DNA from 2 places in the Streptomyces sp. 142MFCol3.1 genome. Region 1 is predicted to be linked to the other one. Evidence: riboswitches for the same ligand, from Rfam matches in the RefSeq annotation. Region 1 holds a riboswitch; the other holds the start of a gene.
The links. A riboswitch is a leader RNA that binds a small molecule or an ion and turns the genes downstream of it on or off. The one in region 1 is predicted to bind glycine.
Positions count from the first base shown of each region.

Region 1 (15,428 bases):
GCCTGTCCAGAACCCCGCTTCCTCCGGGAACGAGGGGCGCGCGGAGGACCGTCGGCCGGCAGGGAACCCCACGCCGCCTCAGGCTCCCCAGCAGCCCCGGCCTGCCCAGTCGACTCATCCAGTTCGGCCTTCTCAGCGCTTCCGGCTGCCCGAGGACGCGGAGGGGCCACAGCCCGCGGGACCGACGCAGAGCGCCCAGCAGCCGCAGTCCGCGCGACCGGCGCAGGGCGCCCAGCCGCCGCAGCCGGGAGGGCCGGCTCAGGGTCCGAGGCAGTCGCAGCCGGTCCGCCCCCCTCAGGGTGCTCAGCCCGGGCGCCCGGTGCAGCCAGGACAGGGGGGCCGGCCCGCGCACCCGGCTCGGCCGGCTCAAGGCACGCAGCAGCCGGGTTCCGCGCAGCAGCCCCGCCCTGCGCAGCGGCCGGGTCCTGCCCAGCAGCCGCGTCCGGTACAGCAGTCGCAGTCGGCGCGGCCGCCGCAGCCCGTCCGGCCCTTCGATAGCCCGCAGCCGTCCAGGAACTCCGAGCCCCCGCCCAACGTCCTGCCGTCCGGCGCTCCGGAGAACCGGCTGCGCAAGGAACTTCCCCAAGAAGTACCCGCCGCGGCTCATTCCGGAAATTCCGGCTCACATCAGGATGAAGAGGGCGCAGGGCCCTCGATGACCGGACGTCAGCGCCTGGTCGACGGACTGTGGCCGCCGCGTGTGTCGCGTGCCCAACTCATCGTCGCCCTGCTGCTGTTCGGCCTTGGATTCGGTCTCGCCGTCCAGGTCGCCTCCAACAGCGACAGCGGCAGCGCCCTGCGCGGAGCACGTCAGGAAGATCTCGTACGCATCCTCGATGAACTCGACAACCGAACTCAGCGTCTTGAGGACGAGAAGCAGGGTCTCGAAGATCAGCGCACCGAGCTGGAGAACAGCTCGAACCAGGCGGAGGAGGCTCGCAAGCAGACGGTCGAGAAGGAGAAACAACTCGGCATTCTGGCGGGCACCGTGGCGGCGCAGGGGCCCGGCATCACCGTGACGATCGACGATGCGAAAGGGACGGTCAAGGCGGACATGCTGCTCGACGCGGTCCAGGAGCTGCGCGCGGCCGGCGCGGAGGCGATCCAGGTGAACGGCGTACGCGTCGTCGCCAACACCTTCCTGAGCGATTTCGACGGCGGAGTGAAGGTCGACGGGAACAAGATCGCCCAGCCCTATCGTTTCAAGGTCATCGGCAAGCCGCAGGACCTGGAGCCGGCGCTGAACATCCCCGGAGGTGTGGTGCAGACACTGGAGAAGGAGCAGGCCACCGTGACGGTGGACCGTGCGACCAAGATCGTGGTGGACGCCTTGCGACCGGCGAAGCGGCCTGACTACGCTCGGTCGTCCTCCCAGTGAGCCGGGGTCGCATGAGGGTCGTCCGGCGAGGGCATGAGGTTGCGGGGGGTCGGCGCACCGATTGGGTGGTGCGTGGTGGAAACTGTCTGGTGGATACGGACGTTGTGAGGATGTCCGGGTCGACCGGTGTGTTCAATCAGGGTTCGTCCTGCCCCACGGGCGGGTCTGTTTCGGTCAAGGGGAATCGCCCGTGAAGTTGTTTGCGAAGTTGTTCGGCAAGAGCGCGCGAGAGGGCAGCGGTGACAACGCCACCGCCCGGCACCGTGCACCGCGCCAGGGAGACGCGGAGGCCCACGGCGGCGACCGCCCGCTGTTCCGTGACCAGGTCGCTGGTCCGGGTGGTGACAATTCCGGTGGTCAGGGCGCGCCGTCTGTTGACCCTGCCCAGTCCGGCCGCATAGGTTTCGGGGATCCGTCAACCTCAGGTGCGGGTGGAGGGTTTGCCTCCGGCCCGTATGCGTCCCATGCCCCCGGTGGGCAGCCGCGGCAGGAGGATCCGTCCATGGCCCTGGTGTGTACGAGGTGCGGTAACCGCAACGCCGAGAACAGCCGGTTCTGTTCCAACTGCGGTGCGCCGCTGCGGGGCGGCGCCGAGCGTCCGTCCGAGACGACGTCCACGATCTCCATCTCCGGCATCGAGGCCTACGACGCCGAGGTGACGGGTCAGACGCCGTCGCCGATGCTCTCCCCGGAGGCGCAGGCGGCCGTCGACGCGCTGCCGCTCGGCTCGGCGCTCCTGGTGGTGCGCCGCGGCCCGAACTCGGGCAGCCGCTTCCTGCTGGACGGCGAGCTGACCACGGCGGGGCGTCATCCGCAGAGCGACATCTTCCTGGACGACGTGACGGTCTCGCGTCGCCACGTGGAGTTCCGGCGCGCGGCGGACGGCTCGTTCACGGTGGCCGACGTCGGCAGCCTGAACGGCACGTACGTCAACCGCGAGCGGATCGACCAGGTAGCTCTGGCGAACGGTGACGAGGTGCAGATCGGCAAGTACCGGCTGGTCTTCTACGCGAGCCAGCGGGCCATCTGACCCTCCCCCAGACTCCGTCAGGGGGGACCCCAGGGAAGGTCCATGCTTCAAAGACCGAGCGGCGGTGCCGGCAGCGGTACCGCCGCCACGGACAATGGGCTGATGAGCATCGGTGTGGTGCTGAACGCACTGCGCGACGAGTTCCCCGAAGTCACCATCTCCAAGATCAGGTTCCTGGAGTCGGAGGGGCTCGTCGAGCCGCGACGGACCCCCTCGGGGTACCGCAAGTTCAGTGCCCACGACGTCGAGCGCCTCGGGCACGTCCTGAGGATGCAGCGGGACCACTATCTGCCCCTCAAGGTGATCCGCCAGCACCTGGAGGCCCTGGAGCGCGGTGAGCCCGTGCGTCTGCCGTCCGCGGGCCGTCAGCGCGACGCGGGGGACGGCGAACCCCTGGGCGACTTCATGGGCGAGCCCGAGGCGCCCACGGCGGCCCGTGTGGGCCGTGCCGAGCTGCTGGCCGCCGCGGAGATCGACGAGCGCGACCTGGCGGAGTGGGAGTCGTACGGGCTGATCGCACCGCTGGCGGACGGCGTGTACGACGCCGAGGCGGTGACCGTCGCGAGTCTGGTCGTCGAGCTGGGGCGGTTCGGGATCGAGCCACGCCATCTGCGTGCGATGAAGGCCGCCGCGGAGCGTGACGCGGGGCTCGTCGACCAGGTGGTGGCCCCGCTGCGGCGCCATCGCAACCCGCAGACGCGGGCGCACGCGGAGGCCCGTACCAAGGAGCTCGCGGGGCTCACGGTGAAACTGCACGCGGCGCTCGTGCAGACCGCGCTGGGCGTACGACTGCCCTGAACCGGGGCGTCGGCCGGGGCTCCGGATCGTCCACCCGTTCTGTGCCCGACTACCCAAACGTCCCGGGCACGGCCTAGGGTTGCTGTGTGAACGAGCTCGATGTCGTAGGTGTCCGGGTCGAAATGCCCTCCAACCAACCGATCGTGCTTCTGCGTGAAGTGGGAGGCGACCGGTACCTCCCCATCTGGATCGGACCGGGGGAGGCGACCGCGATCGCCTTCGCCCAGCAGGGCATGGCCCCCGCACGACCGCTGACCCACGACCTGTTCAAGGACGTGCTGGAGGCCGTGGGTCAGGAGCTCACCGAGGTACGCATCACGGACCTGCGTGAGGGCGTCTTCTACGCGGAGCTGGTCTTCGCCAGCGGGGTCGAGGTCAGCGCACGGCCCTCCGACGCCATAGCGCTGGCACTGCGCACCGGAACGCCGATCTACGGCAGCGACGGCGTGCTCGACGACGCCGGCATCGCGATCCCGGACGAGCAGGAGGACGAGGTGGAGAAGTTCCGCGAGTTCCTCGACCAGATCTCGCCCGAGGACTTCGGCACCAACAGCCAGTGAGGCCCCGCCACCGCCCATCGGCGGTGTCCGCGCAGGTGCGCCGGTCCCGGCGGCAATTGCCCGTGGCCAGTGTGGTGCGCCGCGGGCCGAGCGGGGAGCATTCGGCTAGCCTTTCCCCGCGGTGGGGCACGAGAAACCACTCTTAGGGTGATTATCACTCGGCGTGCCGAGTGTGGCGATCGTTGACGCACCGGTGGTGACTGCCTACCGTCGAGAAGGCAGGTCAAGGACGGAGGTCGGCGTGAGAAACAGCGGCGACGGTACGGCTGGGGGTGCCCCCGGACACGGTCTGGGGGAGAGCGGCCCGTACCCTCCCACCAGCGCTCGGCTCCGCTCGAGCAGGGGGTACCCCGACCACGGCAGCACGGGCGAGCATGCTCCGATGCGGCCGACGGCGGTGCCGGACGAGGCAGGGGCCGTTTCCGAGGAGATCGGCTACCGCGGTCCCACGGCATGTGCCGCCGCGGGCATCACCTACCGGCAACTGGACTACTGGGCGAGGACCGGGCTCGTCGAGCCGAGCGTGCGGCCCGCCTATGGATCCGGGACGCAGCGGCTCTACAGCTTCCGTGACGTCGTCGTCCTTAAGATCGTCAAGCGGTTCCTCGACACCGGCGTGTCGCTGCAGAACATCCGCACCACGGTGCAGCACCTCAGGGAGCGCGGCTTCCGGGACCTGGAGCGGATGACGCTGATGAGCGACGGCGCGACCGTCTACGAGTGCACCTCGCCCGACGACGTCCACGCGCTGCTCCAGGGCGGCCAAGGGGTCTTCGGGATCGCCGTGGGAGTGGTGTGGCGGGACGTCGAGGGTGCCCTGTCGCAGCTGCACGGAGAGCGTGTGGACACCGGCGAGACGCTCGTCGGGCACAACCCCGCGGACGAGCTGGCGCGACGGCGCAACCGGGCTGTGTGACCCCCTGAGCGTCCCCGCGCGAGGGGCGCGCCGCTCCACGGGCCGTCCCGTGAGCGGCGGGCCTCGCAGGGGCATTGTCAGTGGCGTGGTGCAGCATCGGACATGTGAGAACCGCGCCCACCATCCTGCATCTCGACATGGATGCCTTCTTCGCCTCGGCGGAACAGGCGTCCAAGCCGAGCCTGCGCGGAAAAGCCGTCGTCGTGGGTGGGCTCGGACCGCGTGGAGTCGTCGCCACCGCGTCGTACGAGGCCCGGGTCTTCGGTGTCCACTCGGCGATGCCCATGGCCCAGGCCCGCCGCCTCGCACCGAACGCCGCGTATCTCGTGCCCCGCTTCAGCCTCTACAAGGAGGTCAGCGAGCAGGTGATGGCGCTGCTGCGGGCCCTGTCGCCCCTGGTGGAGCCGCTGAGCCTGGACGAGGCATTCGTGGACCTGGAAGCGGGGGGCGCGGCCTGGGACGCGGGCTCCGCACGGCTCGCCGGGGTGAAGCTGCGCGCGGACATCCGTGCCGTCACGGGACTCACGGGATCGGTGGGGCTCGCCGCGTCCAAGATGCTCGCGAAGATCGCCTCGGAGCAGGCCAAGCCCGACGGACTGGTCCTGATAGAGCCCGGCACCGAGCGCGCGCTGTTGGGGCCGATGTCGGTGCGGACGCTGCCCGGCGTGGGTCCCGCGACCGGGGACCATCTGCGGCGGGCCGGGATCACCACGGTCGAGGAGATCGCCGAGGCCGGCGAGGACGAGCTCGTACGGCTGCTGGGAAAGGCGCACGGACACGCGCTGTACGCGATGGCGCTGGCGCACGACGAGCGGCCCGTGGTCGCCGAGCGGGAGACGAAGTCCGTCTCGGTCGAGGACACCTACGACGTGGACATCCACGACCGGATGCGGGTCGGTCTGGAGGTGCAGCGGCTCGCCGACCGCTGCGTGCAGCGGCTGCGCGGGGCGGGACTGTCGGGGCGGACCATCGTCCTGAAGGTGCGGAGGTACGACTTCTCGACGCTCACCCGGTCCGAGACGCTGCGGGGGCCCACGGACGATCCTGCGGTCGTGCGGGAGGCCGCCGCGCGGCTCCTGGAGGCCGTGGACACGACCGGTGGCGTCCGGCTGCTGGGGGTCGGAGTCTCCGGGCTCGCCGACTACACACAGGAGGACCTGTTCGCGCAGGCGCAGGCCCATGCCGCGGCGGAGGAGCTTCCCGACCAGGAGCACCCCGCCTACGAGGGGTCACGCGAGTCCGGGGCATCACCGGAGGCGCTCGCCGAGCGCCGGTGGCCCGCCGGGCACGACGTGCGGCACGCCGAGCACGGGCACGGCTGGGTCCAGGGCAGCGGCCTGGGTCGGGTCACGGTGCGGTTCGAGACGCCCTACTCCGCGCCGGGGCGGGTCAAGACGTTCCGGACCGACGACCCCGAGCTGGAGCCGGCCGATCCGCTGCCCCTGGTCGTTCCGGTGGTCGTCCCGGACGCGTCGGAGCATCCAGGTCAGGGCTCGTCCGAGCCCGCGACCTTGCCGAAGTCACGGTCCGGCGGAGGCGGGGAGGGGGCCGCCACGTCGAGTCCGTAGTGGTGGTAGAGCTGGAGCTCCTGCTCGGGCGAGAGGTGCCGGCCCACGCCGAAGTCGGGAGCGTCCTTGATCAGAGCCCGGTCGAAGGGGATGCGCAGGGCCCCTTCCACGAGTTCACTGGGCTCAAGGGGCACGAAAGCGTCCCTGCTGAAGAGGCCGGTGCGTATGGCCGCCCACTCCGGTACGCCGGTCGCGTCGTCGAGGTACACCTCGTCGATCGTGCCGATCTTGGTGCCATTGCGGTCGAACGCCTTGCGGCCGATCAGGTTGCGCGGATCGATGTCGGTCTGCACGGGCCCTCCACTTGGTCGCAACTCATTCGTAAGCACTACAAAAGAGCACATTCAGGCAGGCGGCCACTCGAAGGATCGTGTCCTGTCCTCGCTGGTAGGCTGACAGCGGCTGCTGACCCCGTGCGGGAGAGTCCTCCAGACTTCATCGGAGGCGCCGAAGGAGCAAATCCTCCCCGGAATCTCTCAGGCTCACGTACCGCACGGACGAGGTCACTCTGGAAAGCAGGGCGGTCGCCGACGGCTTCCGCTCTCACCGACGGTGAAAACCGGCACGTCGGACGGGCCGGTGAAGCTCTCAGGTTGAGATGACAGAGGGGGAGGCCGTCGGGGTACCCGTGCCGGGGTGCCCCTCGAAGGTCGCGTCAGACCAGGAGGCCTCCGCAATGACCGCCCACCGCATTCCGCTCTCCGAGCTCGAACAGGGAATCCCCTTCGAGCAGCGCCACATCGGGCCCGACATCGAGGCCAGGGCCAAGATGCTCGCCCACGTCGGATACGGCTCGCTCGACGATCTGACGGCCGCCGCGGTGCCGGACGTGATCAAGAATGCCGAGGCGCTGAAGCTTCCCGGCGCGCGTACCGAGGCGGAGGTCCTCGCCGAGCTGCGTTCCCTCGCGGACCGCAACGAGGTGCTCGGTTCGATGATCGGCCTCGGTTATCACGGCACGTTCACGCCGCCGGTGATCCTGCGCAATGTCATGGAGAACCCGGCCTGGTACACCGCGTACACGCCGTACCAGCCGGAGATCTCGCAGGGCCGCCTGGAGGCGCTCCTCAACTTCCAGACCGTCGTCGCCGAGCTGACCGGGCTCCCGACCTCGGGCGCCTCGCTGCTCGACGAGGGCACCGCCGCCGCCGAGGCGATGGCGCTGTCCCGGCGCATGGGCAAGAACAAGAAGGGCCTCTTCCTGGTCGACGCGGACGCCCTGCCGCAGACCATCGCCGTCATCGAGACCCGAGCGGAGCCGACCGGCGTCGAGGTCGTCGTCGCCGACCTCAGCGAAGGCATCCCGGCCGAGATCGCCGAGCGCGACATCAACGGCGTACTGCTCCAGTACCCCGGCGCCTCCGGTGCCGTACGCGACATCAAGGCGGTCGTCGACCAGGCCCACGAGCTCGGCGCGGTGGTCACCGTGGCCGCCGACCTCCTCGCCCTGACCCTGCTCACCTCGCCGGGTGAGCTCGGCGCCGACATCGCCGTCGGTACGACGCAGCGCTTCGGTGTGCCGATGGGCTTCGGCGGTCCGCACGCCGGCTACATGGCGGTCCAGGAGAAGTTCGCCCGCAGCCTGCCCGGTCGCCTGGTCGGTGTGTCCGTCGACGCCGACGGACACAAGGCGTACCGCCTCGCACTGCAGACGCGCGAGCAGCACATCCGGCGGGAGAAGGCCACCAGCAACATCTGCACCGCTCAGGTGCTGCTCGCCGTGATGGCCGGCATGTACGCCGTCTACCACGGCCCCGACGGTCTGCGGACCATCGCGCGACGCACCCACCGGTACGCCACCGTGCTCGCCGCGGGTCTGACGGCGGGCGGGGTCGAGGTCGTGCACGGTGCGTACTTCGACACACTGACCGTACGGGTCCCGGGCAGGGCCGCGGAGATCGTCGCCGCCGCCCGCGAGCACGGCGTCAACCTCCACCAGGCGGACGCCGACCACGTGTCGATGTCCTGCGACGAGACCACCACGCGCCGTGAGCTCGGCGCCGTGTGGAGCGCGTTCGGTGTCGAGGGCGACGTCGAGGCGCTGGACGCCACCGCCGAGGACACCCTGCCGGACGCGCTGCTGCGCACCGACGACTACCTCACCCACCCGGTGTTCCACCAGTACCGCTCCGAGACCGCGATGCTGCGCTACCTGCGCAAGCTGTCCGACCGCGACTACGCGCTCGACCGCGGCATGATCCCGCTGGGCTCATGCACGATGAAGCTCAACGCGACCACGGAGATGGAGCCGGTCACCTGGCCCGAGTTCGGCCAGCTGCACCCCTTCGTCCCGGCCGAGCAGGCACAGGGCTACCTCACGCTGATCACGGAGCTCGAGGAGCGGCTCGCCGAGGTCACCGGGTACGACAAGGTCTCGCTCCAGCCCAACGCCGGTTCGCAGGGCGAGCTGGCCGGTCTGCTGGCCGTCCGCGGCTACCACCGGGCCAACGGCGACGAGCAGCGCACCGTCTGCCTCATCCCGTCCTCCGCGCACGGCACCAACGCCGCGAGCGCCGTGATGGCCGGCATGAAGGTCGTGGTCGTCAAGACCGCGGACGACGGCGAGGTCGACGTCGAGGACCTGCGTGCCAAGATCGAGCAGTACCGTGACGAACTCGCCGTACTGATGATCACGTACCCCTCGACGCACGGAGTGTTCGAGGAGCACGTCGCCGACATCTGCGCGCAGGTCCACGAGGCCGGCGGTCAGGTCTACGTCGACGGTGCCAACCTCAACGCGCTGGTGGGTCTTGCCAAGCCGGGGCACTTCGGCGGTGACGTCTCGCACCTCAACCTGCACAAGACGTTCTGCATCCCGCACGGCGGCGGCGGCCCGGGCGTCGGCCCGGTCGGCGTGCGCGCGCACCTGGCGCCGTACCTGCCCAACCACCCCCTGCAGCCCGCGGCCGGTCCGGAGACCGGTGTGGGCCCGATCTCGGCCGCTCCGTGGGGCTCCGCGGGCATCCTGCCGATCTCCTGGGCCTACGTCCGGCTCATGGGCGGCGAGGGCCTCAAGCGCGCCACGCAGGTGGCCGTGCTGTCCGCGAACTACATCGCCAAGCGTCTGGAGCCGCACTACCCGGTGCTCTACACCGGTCCGGGCGGGCTGGTGGCGCACGAGTGCATCATCGACCTGCGCCCGCTGACCAAGGCGACCGGCGTGAGCGTCGACGACATCGCCAAGCGCCTGATCGACTACGGCTTCCACGCGCCGACGATGTCGTTCCCGGTGGCGGGGACGCTGATGATCGAGCCGACCGAGTCCGAGGACCTGGGCGAGCTCGACCGGTTCTGCGACGCGATGATCGCGATTCGCGCCGAGATCGAGAAGGTCGGCTCGGGTGAGTGGGCGGTCGACGACAATCCGCTGCGGGGCGCCCCGCACACCGCCGCCGCGCTCGGTGGCGAGTGGACCCACGCGTACTCGCGCGAGGAGGCCGTCTTCCCGGCCGGTGTCTCGGCCGCGGACAAGTACTGGCCGCCGGTGCGCCGCATCGACCAGGCGTACGGCGACCGGAACCTCGTCTGCTCCTGCCCGCCGCTGGACGCCTACGAGGACTGATCGACACGGCGGACGCGGGCGGCTACGAGGAGTAGTCGCCCACGGACATGCGTCGGGGCCGGTTCGGAGAGTACGTCTCCGGGCCGGCCCCTCGTGTGTCCGGGCCGCGTGCCTGCGACCCGTGGTGCCTCAGGCGGCCGTCATCACCTGTGCGCTGCCCAGGGGGCGGTGGGGGGCGATGATCTGGCCGTCGGGCAGGAGCTCACCGGTGTCCTCGAAGAGCAGAACGCCGTTGCACAGCAGGCTCCATCCCTGCTCCGGGTGATGCGCCGCGAGACGGGCGGACTCCCGATCGGCTGACTCGGCTGACGGACACGGTGGCTGGTGCTGGCACATGGATGGGATCTTTCGCTGGGTCGAGATGTGAGTGATGGCTGTGGTGTCTGTCCCGCGGCTCGATGAGGTCATGGCCGCCCCCCGTTGGTGTGTGGTCTGGAAACCAGTGTTGCTCTACGGACGTCAATCCGCAGGGATTTCGCGGCACCGCTTCTTACAGGTTGATGACGCATCACCCGTGCGGACGGTTCATCCCAACTGCACTGTCTCTTCGGGTGGTTCGGGGTGGCCGAATAGGGCTAGTCCGGTCGGGGCGCCGGGCATGTCCTGCCTCGTACGAGCGCCGTGGAGCACCGACGAGCGCGCTCGCGCGGCGGTCTGGGACGGGCGGCGCGCAGCGGCGTGCCCCGCGGCCGGCGGAGCAGCGGCGGGGCACGGGAGCCGGTGCCTGTCGTGCGCGGTTCGCGAGGGTGTCCGCCCGTGCGGGCGGGGTGGTCGCGGTCCTACGCGGGCGTGATGAGCAGCGGTGCGGGAGTGAGCCGGTGGGTGAGCACCGGCAGCAGCTCGGCGACGCTGTGCGGACGGTGTGCGGCGATGCCGGGCGGCGCCGGAGCCAGCGGGACGAGGAGGTCGGTGGCGACGGGGAGTCCGGTGGCGGCGTCCGCGGTGCAGTCGCCGTGCAGCCAGAGCGTGAGCATGTACAGCTCGGGCACGGACAGCAGGCGTGCCTGGTACGGCTGCTGCATGGACTCGGCCTGACGCACCGCGCGTTCGGTCGCGGTGATGTACGGGCCCTCGAAGAAGCGGGAGAACGCCCAGCCGTCGGGCGTCAGCATGGTGTCGGCCGCGGCGACCGCGCGGTCGCCGCTGCGGATCAGGAAGCGCCAGCCGGCGAGCCGGGTGGCAGGCGCGCCCTCGGGAGTGGTCCGGTCCAGGACGTGCACGGGCAGCGGGAGTTCGGGTGTGACGGGCCCCTGGGCCAGACGCAGGGACGGGGTGCGGGCCTCGCGGACTGCGGTGGGGGAACCGAGTGCCATGAGGACGGTGCGAAGGGCGGGCGCGGGAGCCGGGGGGACATGCAGCGGCATGGTGGGTCGCCTCTCATTCGACAGGCATGGCGGCACGAGGGCGGGGGCGGACGGCGCTGTCAGCTCTCGGGGTCAGAGGGGGCGTGGGGTCTGGATCTGCCGACAGGTTCCACGACCGCGAGCGCCAATTCTCTGCCTCGTTTGCGGAGTTTATACGACACGTGTTCAGACGGTGTTTCGTCTAGCCGTCCCGAATATGAAGAACAAGGCGCTATTCGGTCGATGAAACGAGGAGGTTCATCCCGATTCGGCGCGAGGGCGGCGCGATGACCTCGGAACGCTTCGCCGAAGCGGTCGGCCGATTCGCGTCGGCGTTTTTCACGAGATCATGTCGGGCCGTAACTTGCACATTGCCGCATGCCTCGTGAATGTGCCCGGGGCCCGGACTCCAGCCTAGCGGTCCGCGAGCTCGTCCGGGGGCGTTATGAATGGCGATGCCGGGGCATCATCCCACGTGACCCGGGACGCCAGGGGCCGGAGCATCGGCCGCCCATCCGAGGAGGGACACTTCGATGGGGGAGAAGGTCGTGGCAGGGCCGTTCGACCTGTCCGATCGCCAGCGCCACCGCGACAAGCTCCGCCAGTGTCTGACGGTGCTGGAGCGACTGCTGGAGGAGAAGAGGTTCGATCGCCCCAAGAATCTGATGGGCCTGGAGATCGAGTTGAATCTCGCAGGACCGGACGGCATGCCCAGAATGATGAATGCGCAAGTACTCGATCGCATTGCGAGCCGCGATTTCCAAACAGAACTCGCCATGTTCAACCTGGAAGTCAACATAGCCCCACACCGGCTCGGTGACCGGGTATTCGACCGGCTCGCCGAGGAGCTGCGCACCTCACTCGCGTACGCGCACCGAAAAGCCGGCGAGGTCGATGCCGGAATCGTGATGATCGGCATTCTGCCGACGCTCGGCCAGCGCCACCTGGTCCTTGCCAATCTGTCGGACGTCGACCGTTACACGCTGCTCAACGATCAGATCGTGGCCGCCCGGGGAGAGGACTTCGCCCTGGACATCGACGGCATCGAGCGCCTGGTGTGCAGGTCGCGTTCCATCGCGCCCGAAGCCGCGTGCACCTCGGTGCAACTGCATCTCCAGGTCACCCCGGGCCGGTTCGCGGACGTGTGGAACGCCGCGCAGGCGGTGGCCGCCGCGCAGGTCGCCGTGGGGGCCAACTCGCCCTTCCTGTTCGGTCACGAGCTGTGGCGTGAGTCGCGGCCCCCGCTCTTCCAGCAGTCCACGGACACCCGGCCGCCCGAGTTGCAGGCCCAGGGGGTCAGGCCGCGCACCTGGTTCGGCGAGCGATGGATCTCCTCGGCGTACGAGCTGTTCGAGGAGAACCTGCGCTTCTTCCCTCCGCTGCTGCCGATCTGCGACGACGAGGACCCGCAGGCCGTCCTGGACGGCGGAGGCACCCCCAAGCTCGCCGAACTCGTGCTGCACAACGGCACGGTGTACCGCTGGAACAGGCCCGTGTACGGCATCGCCGACGGCGTCCCCCACCTGCGCGTCGAGAACCGGGTCCTGCCCGCCGGCCCCACCGTCGTCGACGTGATCGCCAACGCGGCCTTCTACTACGGGCTCGTCCGCGCGCTCGCCGAGGAGTCGCGGCCCGTGTGGACGCGACTGTCCTTCGAGTCGGCGGCCGCGAACTTCGACGCCGCCTGCAGGCACGGCATCGACGCCCGTCTGGAATGGCCGCGGCGGGGCCGGTACGGCGGGACGACCCAGGTGGACGTGGTCAACCTGGTCCGTGACGAGCTGCTGCCGCTGGCCGCCGCCGGGCTGGACGCCTGGGGTGTCGAACCCGCGGACCGCGACCTCTACCTGGGGGTGATCGAGGACCGGTGCCGGCTGCGCACCAACGGAGCGACGTGGCAGGCGGCCACCTTCCACCGGGCCCTGGAGAAGGGGCTCAGCCGGGAGGCCGCGCTGGCCGCGACCACACGGCGTTACGGCGAGCTGATGCATCTCGGCGAGCCGGTGCACACCTGGCCGGTCGGGCTGCCGGAACCGGTGCCGCTCGGCTGATCGGACCGCCGGTTCACGGGGCGGGTCAGCTTCGGCTGCCCGCCGCCATGATCGCCGTCAGGATCCGCGAGTGGATCTGCGACGGGTCGCCGACCTGATGGCCCGAGCCGTCGGTCCCCCTGGCGATCTGCTCCATCTCCTGCCTGTCGGCGTCGGGACCCACCGCGATCGCGACCATCGCTACCCGGCCGCTGCGGGGCGGTGAGCCGTTGCAGCCGGTCGAGTGCGGCGGCGCGCGCGTGGCGGGGGTCGGCGGCACCCGGCCCGTACTCGTCGGGCAAGCTGGGACGCCCCATGACGGTGGCGTCCTCCCTTTTGACCCCCGAGCCGCGAAACGGCCGTAAGACAGGGGAAGGGGGAGGTGCGCCCCGTACGGTGTCCGTCCCCTGGACGGCCTGTCGCGCACGATCTTCGTAACTTCTTTCGAGACCCTGGCGGGGTCAAGATGGGGATGCGGCGGGATTACTCAACTGGAGGCGGGAGTGCAGGTGGAGGCGGGGTCGGTGGCCGATTCCTTTCCGAAGGAGGGGCTGACACGGCGGATTCTGCGGGACGAGACGCTGCTCGTTCTGGGGCTCTCGCTCGGTGCGAGTGGGGTGTCCGCGCTGATCAGCTTTGTCGGATCAGTCACCAAACCGGGGGGTCTGAAGGACCAGGCGGCCACCCTCAACGCCTCGGCCGCACCCGGCCGGCCGTGGCTCGATCTGGCCTGGCAGCTCTTCGGGATCGCGTCGGCCCTGGTGCCGGTGGCGCTCGTCGCGCACTTCCTGCTGCGGGAGGGCACGGGGCTGCGCGCCATCGGCTTCGACCGCACGCGCCCGTGGCCGGACCTCGGCCGCGGGGCGGGCGTCGCGGCGGTGATCGGCAGTACGGGCATCGCCTTCTACCTGGCGGCCCGGGGGCTCGGCTTCAACCTCACGGTGGTGCCGGAGGCGCTGCCCGACGTGTGGTGGAAGTACCCGGTGCTGATCCTTTCGGCCGTGCAGAACGCAGTGCTGGAGGAGGTCATCGTCGTCGGCTATCTGCTGCGCAGGCTGGGGCAGTTGGGCTGGACGCCGGGGACCGCGCTGGTGGCGAGCGCGGTGCTGCGCGGCTCGTACCACCTCTACCAGGGCATCGGCGGGTTCATCGGCAACATGGTCATGGGCGTCGTCTTCGTCTACCTGTACCGGCGCTGGGGACGGGTCGGCCCGCTCGTGGTGGCCCACTCGCTGCTCGACATCGGTGCCTTCGTCGGGTACGCGCTGCTGGCCGGGAAGGTGGGGTGGCTGCCGACGGCCTGAGCGCGGCAGGGCGGTGCGGGGGCACAGGCCTGACGCCCCCGCTGCCGGCGACGTGCGCCGGCGAGGGTGCCCGGTGACCGGCGGCGCGGGGCGAACGGCAGGTCCGTACGCCCCTTCTCGCCGTGCCGTGAGCCGTGTCGCGAGCCGTGTCGCGAGCCGCGCCGTGAGCCGTGCCCTCAGGCCAGCAGCTCGCCCTCGATGACCGTGACCGCGCGGCCGGTCAGGAGTGTGCGGTCCCCGCGCAGCCCGGTGCGGACGAGGCCGGAGCGGCGGGAGGCCTGGAGGCCGGTGAGGTCGGGCAGGCCCAGGCGCTCGGACCAGTACGGGGCGAGGGCCGTGTGGGCGCTGCCGGTGACCGCGTCCTCGTCGATGCCGACGTTCGGGAAGAAGCAGCGCGAGACGAAGTCGTAGCCGCGGGAGGCGTCCTCGGCGCGGGCGGTCGCGATGATGCCGCGCCGGGAGTGGCGGGAGAGCCCCTTGTGGTCGGGGGCTAGGCCCAGGACCGTCTTCTCGTCGGCGAGTTCGACCACCAGGTCGCCGACCTGTGGACCGGTGTCGCAGGCCGCGAGCGGTTCGGCGCCCAGTGCCTCGGCGACGCCGTCGGGGACGTCGACCGGCGTGAGCGGCGCGGTCGGGAAGTCCAGGGTGATCGAACCGTCCTCCTGCGGTGTCGCGACGAGGACGCCACTGAGCGTCGCGAACCGCACCGGGCCCCGGTGCGTGCCCGTGCTGTGCAGGACGTGCGCGGTCGCCAGCGTCGCGTGCCCGCACATGGCGACCTCGGTGGCGGGCGTGAACCAGCGCAGCGCCCAGTCGGCCTCGCCGCCCTCGGGCAGGCGGTGGGCGAACGCCGTCTCGGCGTGGTTGACCTCGAGAGCGACGTTCTGGAGCCAGGCGTCGTCGGGGAAGGAGTCGAGGAGGACGACCCCGGCCGGGTTG
Region 1 covers NZ_AUKV01000006.1:323,990-339,417, reverse strand. Annotated here, with positions in the region: gene H305_RS0111465 (DUF881 domain-containing protein) at 539-1,378, shown strand; gene H305_RS50470 (FHA domain-containing protein) at 1,440-2,408, shown strand; gene H305_RS0111455 (MerR family transcriptional regulator) at 2,451-3,206, shown strand; gene H305_RS0111450 (bifunctional nuclease family protein) at 3,293-3,766, shown strand; gene H305_RS0111445 (MerR family transcriptional regulator) at 4,008-4,682, shown strand; gene H305_RS0111440 (DNA polymerase IV) at 4,787-6,250, shown strand; gene H305_RS0111435 (PRC-barrel domain-containing protein) at 6,169-6,543, opposite strand; glycine riboswitch at 6,657-6,752, shown strand; gene gcvP (aminomethyl-transferring glycine dehydrogenase) at 6,927-9,812, shown strand; gene H305_RS0111425 (DUF5999 family protein) at 9,942-10,148, opposite strand; gene H305_RS0111420 (hypothetical protein) at 10,592-11,176, opposite strand; gene H305_RS0111415 (glutamate--cysteine ligase) at 11,689-13,206, shown strand; gene H305_RS53340 (hypothetical protein) at 13,232-13,465, opposite strand; gene H305_RS0111405 (CPBP family intramembrane glutamic endopeptidase) at 13,689-14,489, shown strand; gene H305_RS0111400 (PhzF family phenazine biosynthesis protein) at 14,666-15,428, opposite strand, start outside.

Region 2 (15,428 bases), on a different contig from region 1:
GTGTGCCGCCCTCGGGCAGGGCGTCGTAGGCCTTCTTGAGCAGGAACCGGCGCTGTTCCAGGTTCCAGTCGTGGAGGATCTGCCCCATGACGTAGACGTCGGCCTCGGGCAGCTGGTCGCAGAAGAAGTCTCCGCCGTGGAAGGTGAGGCGGTCGGTCAGACCGTGGGCCGCGACGAACTCCTCGAACACCGGGCCCACGGGGGGAAGCTCGAAGACGGCGCCGGTGATGTCCGGGTTGGAGTGCAAGACGGCGGCCGGCACCGCGCCGAGCGCTCCGCCGAGGTCGATGACGTGGCGGCGGCCGGTCCAGTCGAAGTCGGCTGCGAGCGCGGCGGCGAGGGGAGTGCTGACGCCGTTCATGCCGTTGAGGAAGTTGCGCCAGGCGACGGGGTCCTGGCTGAGCGTGGCGAAGAACGGGGCACCGCTGTGTGCGACCTCGTTCTGCAGGGTGCCGGTCCGCAGTGCGTCGGTGAGGTTGTTCCAGAAGCCGAAGAGACGGGTGTTGGCCATCTCGAGGATGCCGCCCACGTACGACGGCTTGGCCCGGTCCAGGAACAGGTCCGCGGCGGGGGTGTTGCGGTAGGTGCCGTCCTCGTCGCGGGTCAGCACCTCGAGTGACACCAGGGCGTCGAGGAAGTCCGCGGAGGACCTGGGGTGCAGGCCCACCTCGGAGGCGAGGGACTCACGGTCGCGGCCGCCGCCGGCCAGCGCCGTGAAGACGCCCAACTCCACTGCGCTCAGAAGCGTTTTGGAAGCCATGAAGCCCAGGCCGAGCTGAAGAAGCGGCTCAGGAGTGATCGGGTCGTCGACCGACATGTGTGTCTCCACTTGCGTTGTAAGTTGAATAGTAAACATTACGGGCTCCGTGACCGGCCGTAGGGCTGGCACGCGGCATGACGTGGGAGCGGGCCGCGGTAGGGAAGAATTCTCTGACCACCCACGTCGCCTTTTCGGGCACAGCCCTGTGGTCCGGGGTGGCCTTGTCGTGGCGCGGGGAGGCGCCGGCCGCCCGATGCCGGGTGTCGGCACCCGACGCGGGGCAGGCCGGAGCATCGGCCGCGTCGGCCGGATGCCGTGCCCTGTGCGGGCGTCAGAGTGTCTTGATCTGGCCGCCGTCGATGACGGTCTCCGTTCCCGTGATGTTGGCGGCGAGGGGGGAGGCGAGGAAGAGGGTGAGGTCGGCGACCTCGTGCGCCTCGGTGATCCGGCCGGAGCTGATGCCCATGCTCTGCGGCACGACCACGTCCAGCGCCTCCTGCGCGGTGGTCCCGGCGGCCGCGGCGGTGGCGTCGGCGAAGCCGCCCGGAGCGGTCCAGAACGGCGTGCGGACCGGTCCGGGAGCGATCGCGTTGACGCGAACGCCCTGAGGGGCGAACTCCTCGGACAGCGACTTGTTCAGGTTGGTCAACGCGGCCTTGGCCGCCGAGTAGTCGACCACCATGGGGAAGGGCAGTCGAGCGTTGATCGAGCTGATGTTGACGATCGCCGCGCCGCCGGTCGCGACCAGGTGGGGAAGGGCTGCACGGCTGGCGCGGACGGCGCTGAAAAAGGTCAGGTCGAAGATTCGGCGCCAGTCGGCGTCGCTGACCTTGAGGAACGACTCGCGGGGCTCGGCGGCGCCCACGTTGTTGACGAGGATGTCCAGGCGATGGTGACGCTCCACGGCCTGCTGGATCAGGGTCTCCGCTCCCTCTGCGGTGGACAGGTCGACCGCCACGACCGTGACGTCGTGGCTGGCAGCCAGGGCGTCCAGTTCGGGAGTGGAGGAGCGGCTGCCGGCCACGACCTTGACGCCCTCTCGGGCCAGCTTCTCGACCACGGCCAGGCCGATGCCCTTGCTGGCTCCGGTGACGACGGCGACCTTGTCCTTGAGGTGCAGTTCCATGACGGTCCCTTTCTGGATTGACCAATACATAATGGTGGCAGGGTGAGTGGCAGGGTGAATCGCGGGCGGGAGGCGGTGGGGTTTGCTGCGGTGATCAGTCCAGTGCGCGCATCGCCGTGGACAGGGCGTCCTCCGTGAACTCCCTCCCCATGCGTGCTCCGCCGACGACACGGATCCCCTGGATGAACGTGGTCAGGAACCTGGCCAATTCCCTCGGGTTCTTCTCCGGAGAGATCTCGCCCTTCGCTTGTGCCCGCTCCAAGGCGCCGGCGAGGAAGGACTCGACCTGCCGGATCGCGGTGCTGACGCGGTCCGCTGCCGAGGGCTGGTCACCGCACTCTGCGGCGGTGTTGACCACGAGGCAGCCGCGCGTGGGGTCGGCCAGGTCCGCCTCGATCATGGAGGTGAGCACCTTGCGGACTGCGGGCCGGATCTCGGGCGTCTCGTCGAGGACCCTCTCCAGGTCGCTGCCCTGGAGGGAGACGTAGCGGTCGAGGGAGCGGATGTAGAGCTGATCCTTCGAGCCGAAGGCCGCGTAGAAACTGCCGCTGCCTATCGACAGCTCCTTCAGCAGGTCCTGCAGGGATGTCTCGGCGTAGCCCCGGCGCCAGAACAGGTCCATGGCACGGTCTATCGCCTGATCGATGTCGAATTCCCTGGTGCGTGCCATGGGGACAGCGTAGCGCGATTTGTGGAATAGTCAATCCACTATGAGGGGCGAGGCTCCTTACGGTATCCGTGCAGGTGAAGGTCTGTGCGCTGACGGCGTCCACGTGTGCGGGGTGAGCCTTGGCCGCTCGACGGCGATGGCGCCGGGCCCGCTGCCGGAAGACCACGACGTCCCCCGGTGACGGGCCGGGACCCGCTCGGACCGGCACGGTGAGGTGAGTTCAGGTCCGGCGCAGGGATGCCGACGCGACCGCCACCGTCGGCGCACCAGCGCCGGTGCGCGTCCTGGGCTTGCGCCGACGCACTGGTCAGGGCCTTCTCCCTCAGCACTCGATGATGTTGACCGCCAGGCCGCCGCGCGCCGTCTCCTTGTACTTGACGCTCATGTCCGCGCCGGTGTCCTTCATGGTCTTGATGACCTTGTCGAGGGAGACCTTGTGGGAGCCGTCGCCGCGCATCGCCATCCGCGCGGCGGTGACGGCCTTCACGGCCGCCATGCCGTTGCGCTCGATGCACGGGATCTGGACGAGGCCGCCGACCGGGTCGCAGGTCAGGCCCAGGTTGTGCTCCATGCCGATCTCGGCGGCGTTCTCGACCTGCTCCGGGCTGCCGCCGAGGACCTCGGCGAGGGCGCCCGCCGCCATCGAGCAGGCGGAGCCGACCTCGCCCTGGCAGCCGACCTCGGCGCCGGAGATGGAGGCGTTCTCCTTGAAGAGCATGCCGATGGCGCCGGCGGCGAGCAGGAAGCGGACGACGCCGTCCTCGTCCGCGCCCGGCACGAAGTTGATGTAGTAGTGCAGGACGGCCGGGATGATGCCCGCGGCGCCGTTGGTGGGGGCGGTGACGACGCGGCCACCCGCCGCGTTCTCCTCGTTCACGGCCATCGCGTAGAGGGTGATCCACTCCATGGCGTGGGCCAGCGGGTCGCCCTCGGCGCGCAGCTGGCGGGCGGAGACGGCGGCCCTCCTGCGCACCTTCAGGCCGCCGGGCAGGATGCCCTCGCGGGTCATGCCGCGTGAGACGCACGCCTGCATGACGCGCCAGATGCCGAGGAGCCCCTCGCGGATCTCCTCCTCGGTGCGCCAGGCCCGCTCGTTCTCCAGCATCAGCGCGGAGATCGACAGACCGGTCTCGCGGGTCAGCCGCAGCAGCTCGTCGCCGGTGCGGAAGGGGTACTTCAGGACGGTGTCGTCGAGCTTGATGCGGTCCTCGCCGACCGCGTCCTCGTCGACGACGAAGCCGCCGCCCACGGAGTAGTACGTCTTCTCCAGCACGAGGCCGCCGGAGGCGTCGTACGCGAAGACCGTCATGCCGTTGGCGTGGTACGGCAGGGCCTTGCGGCGGTGCAGGACCAGGTCGTCGTCGAAGGCGAAGCCGATCTCCCGCTCGCCGAGCAGGTTGATCCGCCCGGAGGACTTGATCTCCTCGACGCGCTCGTCGGCGCCCTCGACGTCCACGGTCCGCGGGGAGGCGCCCTCCAGGCCGAGCAGGACCGCCTTGGGGGTGCCGTGGCCGTGACCGGTCGCGCCGAGGGAGCCGTAGAGCTCGGCGCGTATGGAGGTCACCTGGTCGAGCAGTCCCTCGTTGCGCAGACGGCGGGCGAACATGCGGGCCGCGCGCATCGGGCCCACGGTGTGGGAGCTGGACGGGCCGATGCCGATCGAGAACAGGTCGAAGACCGAGATGGCCACGGGAACTCCTTGGTGGTCGCGCCGGACGCCGTTGTCCGGTGGAGGTGGTGCAGGGACTGCGGGGACTGCATGGAACGGGGCACCGCGCTCGGTTTCCAGTGTGCGCGGTGCCCCGGACGTTCGTACGAAGGGGACCGTACGAACCAAAACGTACGACAGAAAGCGTACGAAATTACTTCAGGCCCGGGTACAGCGGGTGCTTGTCCGCCAGAGCGGACACGCGGGCCTTCAGGGACACGGCGTCGTAGGACGGCTTGAGCGCCTCGGCGATGATGTCCGCGACCTCGGTGAAGTCCTCGGCCCCGAAGCCGCGGGTGGCGAGGGCGGGCGTGCCGATGCGCAGGCCGGAGGTGACCATGGGCGGACGCGGGTCGTTGGGGATGGCGTTGCGGTTGACCGTGATGCCGACCTCGTGGAGGCGGTCCTCGGCCTGCTGGCCGTCCAGCTCGGAGTTGCGCAGGTCCACCAGGACCAGGTGCACGTCCGTGCCACCGGACAGGACGTCCACGCCGACGGCCTTCGCGTCGTCCTGGACGAGGCGCTCGGCCAGGATGCGGGCGCCCTCCAGCGTGCGCTGCTGGCGCTCCCTGAACTCGTCCGAGGAGGCGACCTTGAACGAGACGGCCTTGGCCGCGATCACGTGCTCCAGCGGGCCGCCCTGCTGACCGGGGAAGACCGCGGAGTTGATCTTCTTGGCCAGCTCGGCCGTCGAGAGGATCACACCGCCGCGCGGGCCGCCCAGCGTCTTGTGGGTGGTCGTGGTGACGACGTGGGCGTGCGGCACCGGGTTGGGGTGCAGGCCCGCGGCGACCAGGCCGGCGAAGTGCGCCATGTCGACCATGAGGTACGCGCCGACCTCGTCGGCGATGCGGCGGAACTCCGCGAAGTCGAGCTGACGCGGGTAGGCCGACCAGCCCGCCACGATCAGCTTCGGCCGGGACTCCTTGGCCAGGCGCTCGACCTCGGCCATGTCGACCTGGCCGGTCTCGTCGTCCACGTGGTAGGCGACCACGTCGTACAGCTTGCCGGAGAAGTTGATCTTCATGCCGTGGGTCAGGTGCCCGCCGTGCGCGAGGTTCAGACCCATGATCGTGTCGCCCGGCTTGAGCAGCGCGAACATCGCGGCCGCGTTGGCCTGGGCGCCCGAGTGCGGCTGCACGTTCGCGTGCTCGGCACCGAAGAGCGCCTTGACGCGGTCGATGGCGATCTGCTCGACCACGTCGACGTGTTCGCAGCCGCCGTAGTAGCGGCGGCCGGGGTAGCCCTCGGCGTACTTGTTGGTGAGGACCGAACCCTGGGCCTCCATGACCGCGACCGGAGCGAAGTTCTCCGACGCGATCATCTCCAGGGTGGACTGCTGCCGGTGCAGCTCGGCGTCGACGGCGGCGGCGACGTCCGGGTCCAGTTCGTGAAGGGGCGTGTTCAGAAGCGACATGCGGTGACTCCTCAGCCGGCGGTGAAAGCGGTGTACTCGTCCGCGGACATGAGGTCCTCCGGCTCGTCCGTGACGCGTACCTTGAACAGCCAGCCGCCCTCGAACGGGGCGGAGTTCACCAGCGACGGGTCGTCCACCACGTCCTGGTTGGCCTCGACGACCTCGCCGGTGACCGGCGCGTAGAGGTCGCTGACCGACTTGGTCGACTCCAGCTCGCCGCAGGACTCGCCCGCGGTCACCGTGTCACCGACCTCCGGAAGCTGGGCGTAGACGACGTCGCCGAGCGCGTTGGCCGCGAACTCGGTGATGCCGACCGTCGAGACGCCGTCCTCGGCGACCGACAGCCACTCGTGCTCCTTGCTGTAGCGCAGCTGCTGGGGGTTGCTCATGGCCTGAATTCTCCTGTACGCGGGGGACTGCTGATGTCGGGGGTACCCCGAGCCCGGACGAAGCCGGAAACCCGGGGGAGGGGTGGTCATGGGATACGAGACGGCACGCCGGGGCACAGGTCACGCACCAACGCGCACGGGTACCCCCGCGGCGCTCGCTCGGTCCGCTTCCTTCCGGTGCCCATGGCGCCCGTCGCGCGCCCGGTGCCTACTTCTGACGCTTGTAGAACGGCAGGGCCACGACCTCGTACGGCTCGTGGCTGCCGCGGATGTCCACGCCGACCCCGGCGGATCCGGGCGCCGCGTGCGCGGCGTCGACGTACGCGATCGCGATCGGCTTGCCCAGCGTCGGGGAGGGGGCGCCCGAGGTGACCTCGCCGATCACCGTGCCGTCGGCGACGACGGTGTACCCGGCACGCGGCACGCGACGGCCCTCGGCGATCAGGCCGACGAGCACCCGCGGTGGGTTCTTCTCGGCCCGCTCGGCGGCGGCCTCCAGGGCCTTGCGCCCCACGAAGTCGCCTTCCTTCTCGAACTTCACGACCCGCCCGAGCCCGGCGTCGAAGGGCGTCAGCGAGGTGGTCAGCTCGTGCCCGTACAGCGGCATGCCGGCCTCCAGGCGCAGCGTGTCGCGGCAGGACAGGCCGCAGGGGACGAGGCCGACGGGGGCGCCCGCCTCGGTCAGTGCCTGCCACAGCCGCTCGGCGTCCGCGGGCGCCACGAACAGCTCGAAGCCGTCCTCACCGGTGTAGCCGGTGCGGGCGATGAGCGCCGGGACGCCGGCCACGGTGCCCGGCAGGCCCGCGTAGTACTTCAGGCCGTCCAGGTCCGCGTCGGTGAGCGACTTGAGGATGCCGGGGGACTCGGGGCCCTGCACGGCGATCAGCGCGTACGCGTCGCGGTCGTCGCGGACCACGGCGTCGAACCCGTCCGCACGCCCGGTGAGCGCGTCGAGGACCACCTGGGCGTTGGAGGCGTTGGCGACGACCATGTACTCGGTCTCGGCGAGCCGGTAGACGATCAGGTCGTCGAGGATGCCGCCGTCCTCCTGGCAGATCATCGTGTAGCGCGCGCGGCCGACGCCGACGGAGGCGATGTTGCCGACCAGGGCGTAGTTCAGCAGGGCGGCGGCCTGCGGCCCGGTGACGGTGATCTCGCCCATGTGCGAGAGGTCGAACAGTCCGGCCTTCGTGCGGACGGCGAGGTGCTCGTCGCGCTCGGAGCCGTACCGCAGGGGCATGTCCCAGCCTGCGAAGTCGGTCATCGTCGCGCCGAGCGAACGATGCAGGGCATCGAGCGCGGTGTGACGGGGTGCGTTGCTGCTCATCGGTGGGGCTCCCAAGACATGACGGCGAGGTCGTTCCTCCCCATCTGTCATCGGAACCTGAGAGGTTCGCCACGACCCCACGAAACGGTGGTCATGACTTGCACCTTGGGTGGAGCCACTGGTCAGCGGCCCGCTTTTCAGATGTGCCTCGCCCGCGCGGTAACGGGGCCTGAGAGATTCAAGGGAGGGACTTGCTCCTTCGGCGCCCGGGGACTCGGCCCCCAGGACTCTCCCGCGCGGATTCAAGCGGCCGGTATGCAGTTGGCGCGCACATCATTGCACGCGCCGTCCGATCGGGGCACTCCGCATCTGTAACCGGCCTGTGGCAGTCCGAGTACGGAAACGAGAGAGACCACGCATTACCTTCTCTTTACACTCGACGGGGATGGGACTCCACACCCAAGGGGAGGACGATCACGGTGAACAGGACCACGGCGTACGCGACGACCTCGGGAATTGCCCTGCCCAAGCAGCCCGGCGCCCCGGCCCGGGAGGCGTGCGGACCGCTCCCGGCGGCCGTCGTCCGAGACCTCAGGGCCCGCGCAGGGCACAGCCCGCACGGCCTGCTCTTCGGGTCGTCCGACGTCGTGGTGGTCACCGGGCTGCCCGGCAGCGGCAAGTCGACCCTGATGCGCCGTGCCGTCACGGGCCCGCGCATCGACTCCCAGGACACCCGTGACCGCTGGGACGCCGGGACGGCCCGATGGCTGCCGTACGCGGTCTACCGCCCCTTCGTCCGCCTCGCGCACTACGCGGGCCTGCGTCGCGCGCTGCGCTCCGGCGCCGGCGTCGTCGTGCACGACTGCGGCACGCAGGCCTGGGTGCGCCGCTGGCTGGCCCGCGAGGCCCGGCGCCGGGGCGGCTCGCTGCATCTGCTGCTGCTCGACGTCCCGCCCGGCACGGCGCTCCGGGGGCAGCGCGACCGGGGCCGCGGTGTCTCGCGCTACGCCTTCGCGCGGCATCGCGGAGCCGTGACCCGGCTGCTGCGCGCCGTTGAGAAGGGCGACCTGCCCGAGGGCTGCGGCTCGGCGGTGCTCATCGACCGTGAGGCGGCGGACGTGCTGCGCCGGATCGACTTCGACGGCCGGGCCGTCACCGACGCCGACTAATCTTTCCAGCCGGAACAGTGGTTCGAAGCAGGCGGTAGACAGATGGACTTCCCGGCACAGGCGCACCCCCATCCGCACGGCGGATGGCCCGGCAACGAGCTGGAGGAGGTGCTGTCCGCCTCGCTCGGCGTGCCCTCGGCCGGTGCCCGTATCGTCGAGGTCCTCGGCCGCAGCTTCGTCTGGGTGCCCCTGCCGAACGGCGGCGGTCCGCACAGCGGCCCCCTCGACCTGCCGACGCTGGAGATCGAGGGCCAGGCGTACGTCCCCGTGTTCAGCTCAGAGGAGCAGTTCCGCCAGGTCACCGGCGGTCATCTGTCCTACACGATCGCGCCCGCCGTCGAATTCGCCCGGGGCCTGCCGCCCCAGGTCGGCATCGCGGTCAACCCGGACGGCGTCGTCGGCGTGCCGCTGCCGCCCCTCGCGGTGGCCGAGCTGTGCCGGGCGGGGCGGACCCCGCTGGACGGGCCGGCGAGCGGTGGCCGGGTGCGGCTGTTCGAGCCCGACTGGCAGGACGACCCGGTGGACTTCCTGTCCGCCGCGTCGGCCGAGTTCGCCGGGACCGGCGTCGTGCTCAGCGCCCGCCGCTGCCTGGCCAGCATCGAGGGCGGCGACCCGGTGATGTTCGTCGGCGTCGAGCTCTCCCAGTGGGAGGGCGACGCCCGCACCCTCCCGCTCGACGCCCTGGGCCGTGCCCTGGGCCGGGTCCCGGTCGGCCACGCCGTGAACCTGGTTCTCCTCGACGTCGCCCAGGACCCGGTGGGCGACTGGATGCGCACCCAGGTGCGGCCCTTCTACCAGCGCGAGCACTGACCCCGGCACGAGCGTGAGCGGTGACACCCCGAAGACCCGTGACGCCGTGCGTCAAGTCGCTGTCAGGATCGCCGCTTAAGCTGGTTTCATGGCTCGGTCGAGGTGCTGACGCAGGTTCGTCACCGGTGGCTCGGGCGTATTGGATGAGTTCGTCGTGAATTGTTCGCGAAGGGGCGGTTGAGGGTGAGCGCGTCGGGCACGGCCGCGGCCGGGCAGGTCGAGCACATGCTGCGCCAGGTGACCCCCGGGCGCTACGACGCCTACGAGGCGCTCCTTCGCGCGCTCGCGACCCCGTCGTCCGGTCAGGTCTGGATGCTGCTGTGGCACGGCCAGGCCGGCTCCCCGGACGCCCAGTACGGGAACATGGAAGTGGAAGGCTTCGGGTACGCGCCGTGCGTCACCTCCGCGCAGGAGCTCTCGGCCAGCGGCTGGAACCGCTCGTACGAGGTGGTCGACGGCCTCGACGTCGCCCGCACCCTCTACCCCGACCACTTCGGCCTCTGGCTCAATCCGCACGCGCCCGGCGGCGGCGTGGGCATCCCCTGGCTGGACCTGCGGCGCATCGCCGCGGGCCTGGAGCGGCAGCCCGCCGGACCGCTGCGGCTGTCCGAACCGGGCATCGAGATCCCGCAGTTCTACGCCCTGCTCACGCAGAACGCGCACCGCACCTCCGCCGTGCGGTCGCTGCGCCGCGCCTGGGTGCAGCCGGCGCTCGGCGCGCCCTATCTCGCCATCGGCCTTGACGTGTACGACACTTCGCCGCCCGCGGTCGACTCGGTGCGCGCCATGATGCAGCAGTCCATCGGCGCGGTCCCCGACGGGCTGCCCGTCTCGACCGTGGCGATGTCCGACGAGTACGACCCGGTGGCCATGTGGCTGCGCGTCAACGCCCGGCCGTTCTACGACCGTGAGGCCCACGCGGCCCCGGCCCAGGCGCCGATGGCGGGTGGCTACGGTTATCCGCAGGCCCGCGGCGGATACTGACGGCGCACACCGGCGGGCCGCCACCCGCGGATCGCCGGTCGGGGAGGGGTTCCCCGCGGCAGTGGCTCACGTCTGACCTGCACGGGAACCGGCGTAAGGGCTGCTTGTCCGGTTTAGGGAGGAGGCGTGCCGAAAGAGGGCGTCATCGCCCCTTCTGGCGCAACTGCCCCCCGTCCGCCTCGCGTTACCCACTGTTCGGATAACGGAATCCCCCTAAGAGCATCACGGTTGCGCATACTTTCTCCATCAGACCTGGCACGTGATCGTGGCGGCACTGAAGACTCGCCCCGCAGACATGGGGTCATCGATCCTGTGAGCGAGTGCAAGTCGAACGATCAGCCGGGTCACCAGGTCGCACCATCTGCGGCCGACCTCCCGGCACGCAAGTGAACCAAGCCGCAGACAGCGGCAGGCGTAGGCCGGTCACCACCGGCGAGAGGGGTCGGGTCACTGTGACCGCACCGATCGAGACCACCGCGGCGGCATCGGAAGCACAGCCAGAGGCTGTGCTTGCCGGAGTCGGCAAGGGGCAGATCGAGGGCCGTTCGCTGGGACAGATCGCCTGGACGCGCTTCAAGCGCGACAAGGTGGCGGTCGCCGGCGGTGTCATCGTCGTGCTGCTCATCCTGATGGCCATCCTTGCCCGGCCCATCCAGTCGATGCTCGGACTGGACCCGAACGCCTTCAACCAGGACCTGATCGACCCCAACACCTCGCTGCCCAAGGGCGGGATGGGCGGCATGAGCGGTGACCACCCGCTCGGTGTGGACCCGAAGTTCGGTCGCGACCTCGCCACCCGCCTCCTCGAGGGCTCCTGGGTGTCCCTGGTCGTCGCCTTCGGCGCCACCATCCTGTCGAACGTGATCGGCGCGATCCTGGGCGTCGTCGCGGGCTTCTACGGCGGGCGCGTCGACTCGATCATCAGCCGCCTGATGGACACCTTCCTCGCCTTCCCCCTCCTGCTCTTCGCGATCGCCATCTCCGCCACCCTGCAGGGCGGCGCGTTCGGCCTCGAAGGGCTCCCGCTCCACCTGAGCGTGCTGATCTTCGTGATCGGCTTCTTCAACTGGCCCTACCTGGGCCGGATCGTCCGAGGCCAGACCCTCGCCCTGCGTGAGCGTGAGTTCGTGGACGCATCCCGGGGCATGGGCGCCAAGGGCCCGTACATCCTGTTCCGGGAGCTGCTGCCCAACCTGGTCGGCCCGATCATCGTCTACTCGACGCTGCTCATCCCGACCAACATCCTCTTCGAGGCCTCCCTGAGCTTCCTCGGGGTCGGCATCCAGCCCCCGCAGGCGTCGTGGGGCGGCATGCTCAGGGAAGCGGTCAACTACTACGAGGTCGACCCGCAGTTCATGATCGTCCCCGGCCTCGCCATCTTTGTGACCGTCCTCGCGTTCAACCTGCTCGGCGACGGTCTCCGTGACGCTCTCGACCCGCGCAGCCGTTGATGCCTGACGCACACCGAGAGCCCATCAAGTTTCCGACAATGGAGGGGAACCCGCCCATCATGCGAAGGTCAGCGCTGGCCGCAGTTGCGGCCATCGGCTCCGCGAGCCTGCTCGTCGCAGGCTGCAGCAAGGCCGATGACAACAAGAACGACGACACCACCAAATCAGCTGGGGCCAACGCAGCGACCAAGGACGTCGTCAACGCCTCCACCAAGAAGGGGGGCACGGTCACGTACGAGTACTCCGACGTGCCGGACTCCTTCGACCCGGGCAACACGTACTACGCGTACATGTACAACCTCAGCCGGCTGTACGCCCGTCCCCTGATGACGTTCCAGCCCGGCGCCGGCGAGAAGGGCAACACCCTTGTCCCGGACCTCGCGGAGAGCAAGGGCGTCCCGAGCGACGGCGGCAAGACCTGGACGTACAAGCTGCGTGCGGGCCTGAAGTACCAGGACGGCACCGCGATCACGTCCAAGGACGTCAAGTACGCGGTCGAGCGCTCCAACTTCGCGCGTGACGTGCTCTCCCTCGGCCCGAACTACTTCCAGCAGTTCCTCGTGGGCGGCGACAAGTACAAGGGTCCCTACAAGGACAAGAGCGCCAAGGGCCTCTCGTCCATCGAGACCCCGGACGACACCACGGTCGTCTTCCACCTGAAGACCGCCTTCCAGGAGTTCGACTACCTGGTGGCCTCGCCGCAGACGGCTCCGGTCCCGCAGGCCAAGGACAACGGCGTCGACTACGTCAAGAACATCGTGTCCTCGGGCTCGTACAAGTTCCAGAGCTACTCCGACGGCAAGCAGGCCGTCCTCGTGCGCAACGAGAACTGGGACGCGAAGACCGACCCGCTGCGCAAGCAGTACCCGGACAAGATCGTCGTCAACCTGAAGGTCAACGCCGAGACGATCGACAAGGACGTCCTCGCGGGCGACGCGATCGACCTCGGTGGTGGCGGTGTCCAGGCCGCGACCCAGGCGCAGCTGCTCAGCTCCGCCGCCAAGAAGGCCGACACCGACAACACCTACGGTGGCCGTCTCGTCTACATGGCGATCAACACCAAGGTGAAGCCGTTCGACAACGTGGCGTGCCGCAAGGCCGTCCAGTTCGCGATCGACAAGGTCTCGGTGCAGACCGCCGAGGGCGGCCCGATCCGCGGCGACGTCGCCTCCACGGTCCTCCCGCCGGACATCCCGGGCTACGCCAAGTCGGACGTCTACGCGTCGGCCGGCAACAAGGGTGACGCGGCCAAGGCCAAGGACCAGCTCAAGGCCTGTGGCAAGTCGAAGATCAGCACCAACATCTCCGCGCGCAGCGACCGCCCGCAGGAGATCGACGCCGCCACCGCGATCATCGCGTCGCTGAAGAAGGCCGGCATCAACGCCACCCTGAAGCAGTACCCGTCGGGCAAGTACTTCACCGACTACGCGGGTGTCCCGAAGTTCACCGAGAAGCAGAACATCGGCCTGATCATGATGCAGTGGGGTGCCGACTGGCCCTCCGGCTACGGCTTCCTGCAGCAGATCCTGAACGGCTCCGCGATCGGCGCCTCGGGTAACACCAACCTGTCGCAGTACGACAACAAGGACGTCAACGGTCTCCTCGAGAAGGCGATCGGCACGCAGGACGACGCCGCGCGCAACGCCCTGTACACCGAGATCGACAAGAAGACCATGGACGACGCCGTCCTGGTGCCGCTGACCTACTTCAAGGTTCTGCTGGCCCGCCCGAAGTACGCGACCAACCTGGTCTCCACGGCGGCCTTCAGCGGTCAGTACGACTACCTCAACATCGGCACCACGAAGAAGTAGCAGCCCCGGAAGGCAGGTGAAGGCATTGGTGCCCGCGGGCTCAGCCCGCGGGCACCAGCGCCGATCCCCGTGATCTCGTACATCCTCCGTCGGACGGCAGCGGCAGCGATCCTGCTCCTGGTCGTCTCCGCGGTCACCTTCGCCATCTTCTTCCTGCTGCCAAGACTGGCCGGCCAGACCGCCGACCAGCTCGCGCAGCAGTACATCGGGAAGAGCCCGACGAAGGCCGACATCATCGCGGTCAAGCACAACCTCGGTCTGGACCAGCCCGTCTACGTCCAGTACTGGCACTTCATCAAGGGGATCGTCAGCGGCGCCACCTATGACCTGGGTCCCACCACGGCGCACTGCGACGCGCCGTGCTTCGGGTACTCCTTCAAGACCCACCAGGCTGTCTGGCCGGACCTCACCTCGCGTCTGCCGGTGACCCTCTCGCTCGCCGCGGGTGCCGCGGTGCTGTGGCTGCTGTCCGGTGTGGCCGCGGGTGTGATCTCCGCCCTCAAGCCGCGTTCGATCTTCGACCGCACCTTCATGGGTATCGCGCTCGCTGGTGTCTCGCTGCCCATGTTCTTCACGGGCAACCTGGCGCTGCTGCTCTTCACCGTCAACTGGCCGATCTTCGGGCGTACCTACGTCCCGTTGACCGAGAACCCCGCGCAGTGGGCCAACACCCTCTTCCCCGCGTGGTGTTCTCTCGCTCTCCTGTACTCCGCCATCTACGCGCGGCTCACCCGCTCGGGCATGCTGGAGACGATGAACGAGGACTTCATCCGCACGGCCCGCGCCAAGGGCCTGCAGGAGCGCAACGTGGTGGTCCGGCACGGACTGCGCGCCGCGCTCACCCCGATCATCACCGTCTTCGGCATGGACCTCGGTCTGCTGCTCGGCGGTGCCGTGATCACCGAATCGGTGTTCTCGCTGCACGGCATCGGCCAGTACGCGGTGCAGGGCATCACCGACAACGACCTGCCGAAGATCCTCGGCGTGACTCTTCTCGCCGCGTTCTTCGTCGTCGTGGCAAATCTTCTGGTGGACCTGCTGTACGCCGCCGCCGACCCGCGGGTGAGGCTCTCGTGACCGAACTTTCCAAGACCGGCGCCGCTGTCGGCGAGCCCGTCTCCTCGCCCTCGGACGCTCCCGAGGCGTTCCTCGAAGTGCGCGACCTCAAGGTGCACTTCCCGACCGACGACGGTCTCGTCAAGTCCGTCGACGGACTGTCCTTCTCGGTGGAGAAGGGCAAGACCCTCTCCATCGTGGGTGAGTCGGGCTCCGGCAAGTCCGTCACCTCGCTGGCGATCATGGGTCTGCACCGGCTCGGCGCGCGCGGCAAGAACGTCCAGATGTCCGGTGAGATCTGGCTGGACGGCAAGGAACTGGTGAACGCCGACCCGGACGAGGTGCGCAAGCTCCGCGGCCGCGAGATGGCGATGATCTTCCAGGACCCGCTGTCGGCGATGCACCCGTACTACACGGTCGGCAACCAGATCGTGGAGGCGTACCGCGTCCACCACAAGGTGGACAAGAAGACCGCCCGCAAGCGGGCGATCGAGATGCTCGACCGCGTCGGCATCCCCGAGCCGGCCAAGCGTGCCGACAGCTACCCGCACGAGTTCTCCGGCGGTATGCGCCAGCGCGCGATGATCGCCATGGCGCTCGTCAACAACCCCGAGCTGCTCATCGCGGACGAGCCGACGACCGCCCTCGACGTCACCGTCCAGGCGCAGATCCTCGACCTCATCCGTGATCTGCAGAAGGAGTTCGGCTCCGCGGTCGTCATCATCACGCACGACCTGGGCGTGGTGGCCGAGATCGCCGACGACGTGCTGGTGATGTACGGCGGCCGGTGCGTGGAGCGTGGCTCCGTCG
Region 2 covers NZ_AUKV01000045.1:47,258-62,685, reverse strand. Annotated here, with positions in the region: gene H305_RS0139445 (methyltransferase) at 1-817, opposite strand, end outside; gene H305_RS0139440 (SDR family NAD(P)-dependent oxidoreductase) at 1,092-1,886, opposite strand; gene H305_RS0139435 (TetR/AcrR family transcriptional regulator) at 1,981-2,556, opposite strand; gene H305_RS0139430 (L-serine ammonia-lyase) at 2,879-4,246, opposite strand; gene glyA (serine hydroxymethyltransferase) at 4,419-5,681, opposite strand; gene gcvH (glycine cleavage system protein GcvH) at 5,693-6,070, opposite strand; gene gcvT (glycine cleavage system aminomethyltransferase GcvT) at 6,279-7,397, opposite strand; glycine riboswitch at 7,545-7,642, opposite strand; gene H305_RS0139410 (AAA family ATPase) at 7,811-8,506, shown strand; gene H305_RS0139405 (enhanced serine sensitivity protein SseB) at 8,549-9,316, shown strand; gene H305_RS0139400 (enhanced serine sensitivity protein SseB C-terminal domain-containing protein) at 9,500-10,300, shown strand; gene H305_RS0139395 (ABC transporter permease) at 10,753-11,751, shown strand; gene H305_RS0139390 (ABC transporter substrate-binding protein) at 11,790-13,562, shown strand; gene H305_RS0139385 (ABC transporter permease) at 13,632-14,639, shown strand; gene H305_RS0139380 (ABC transporter ATP-binding protein) at 14,636-15,428, shown strand, end outside.
Region 2: another riboswitch for glycine. It lies ahead of gcvT (glycine cleavage system aminomethyltransferase GcvT); the one in region 1 lies ahead of gcvP (aminomethyl-transferring glycine dehydrogenase).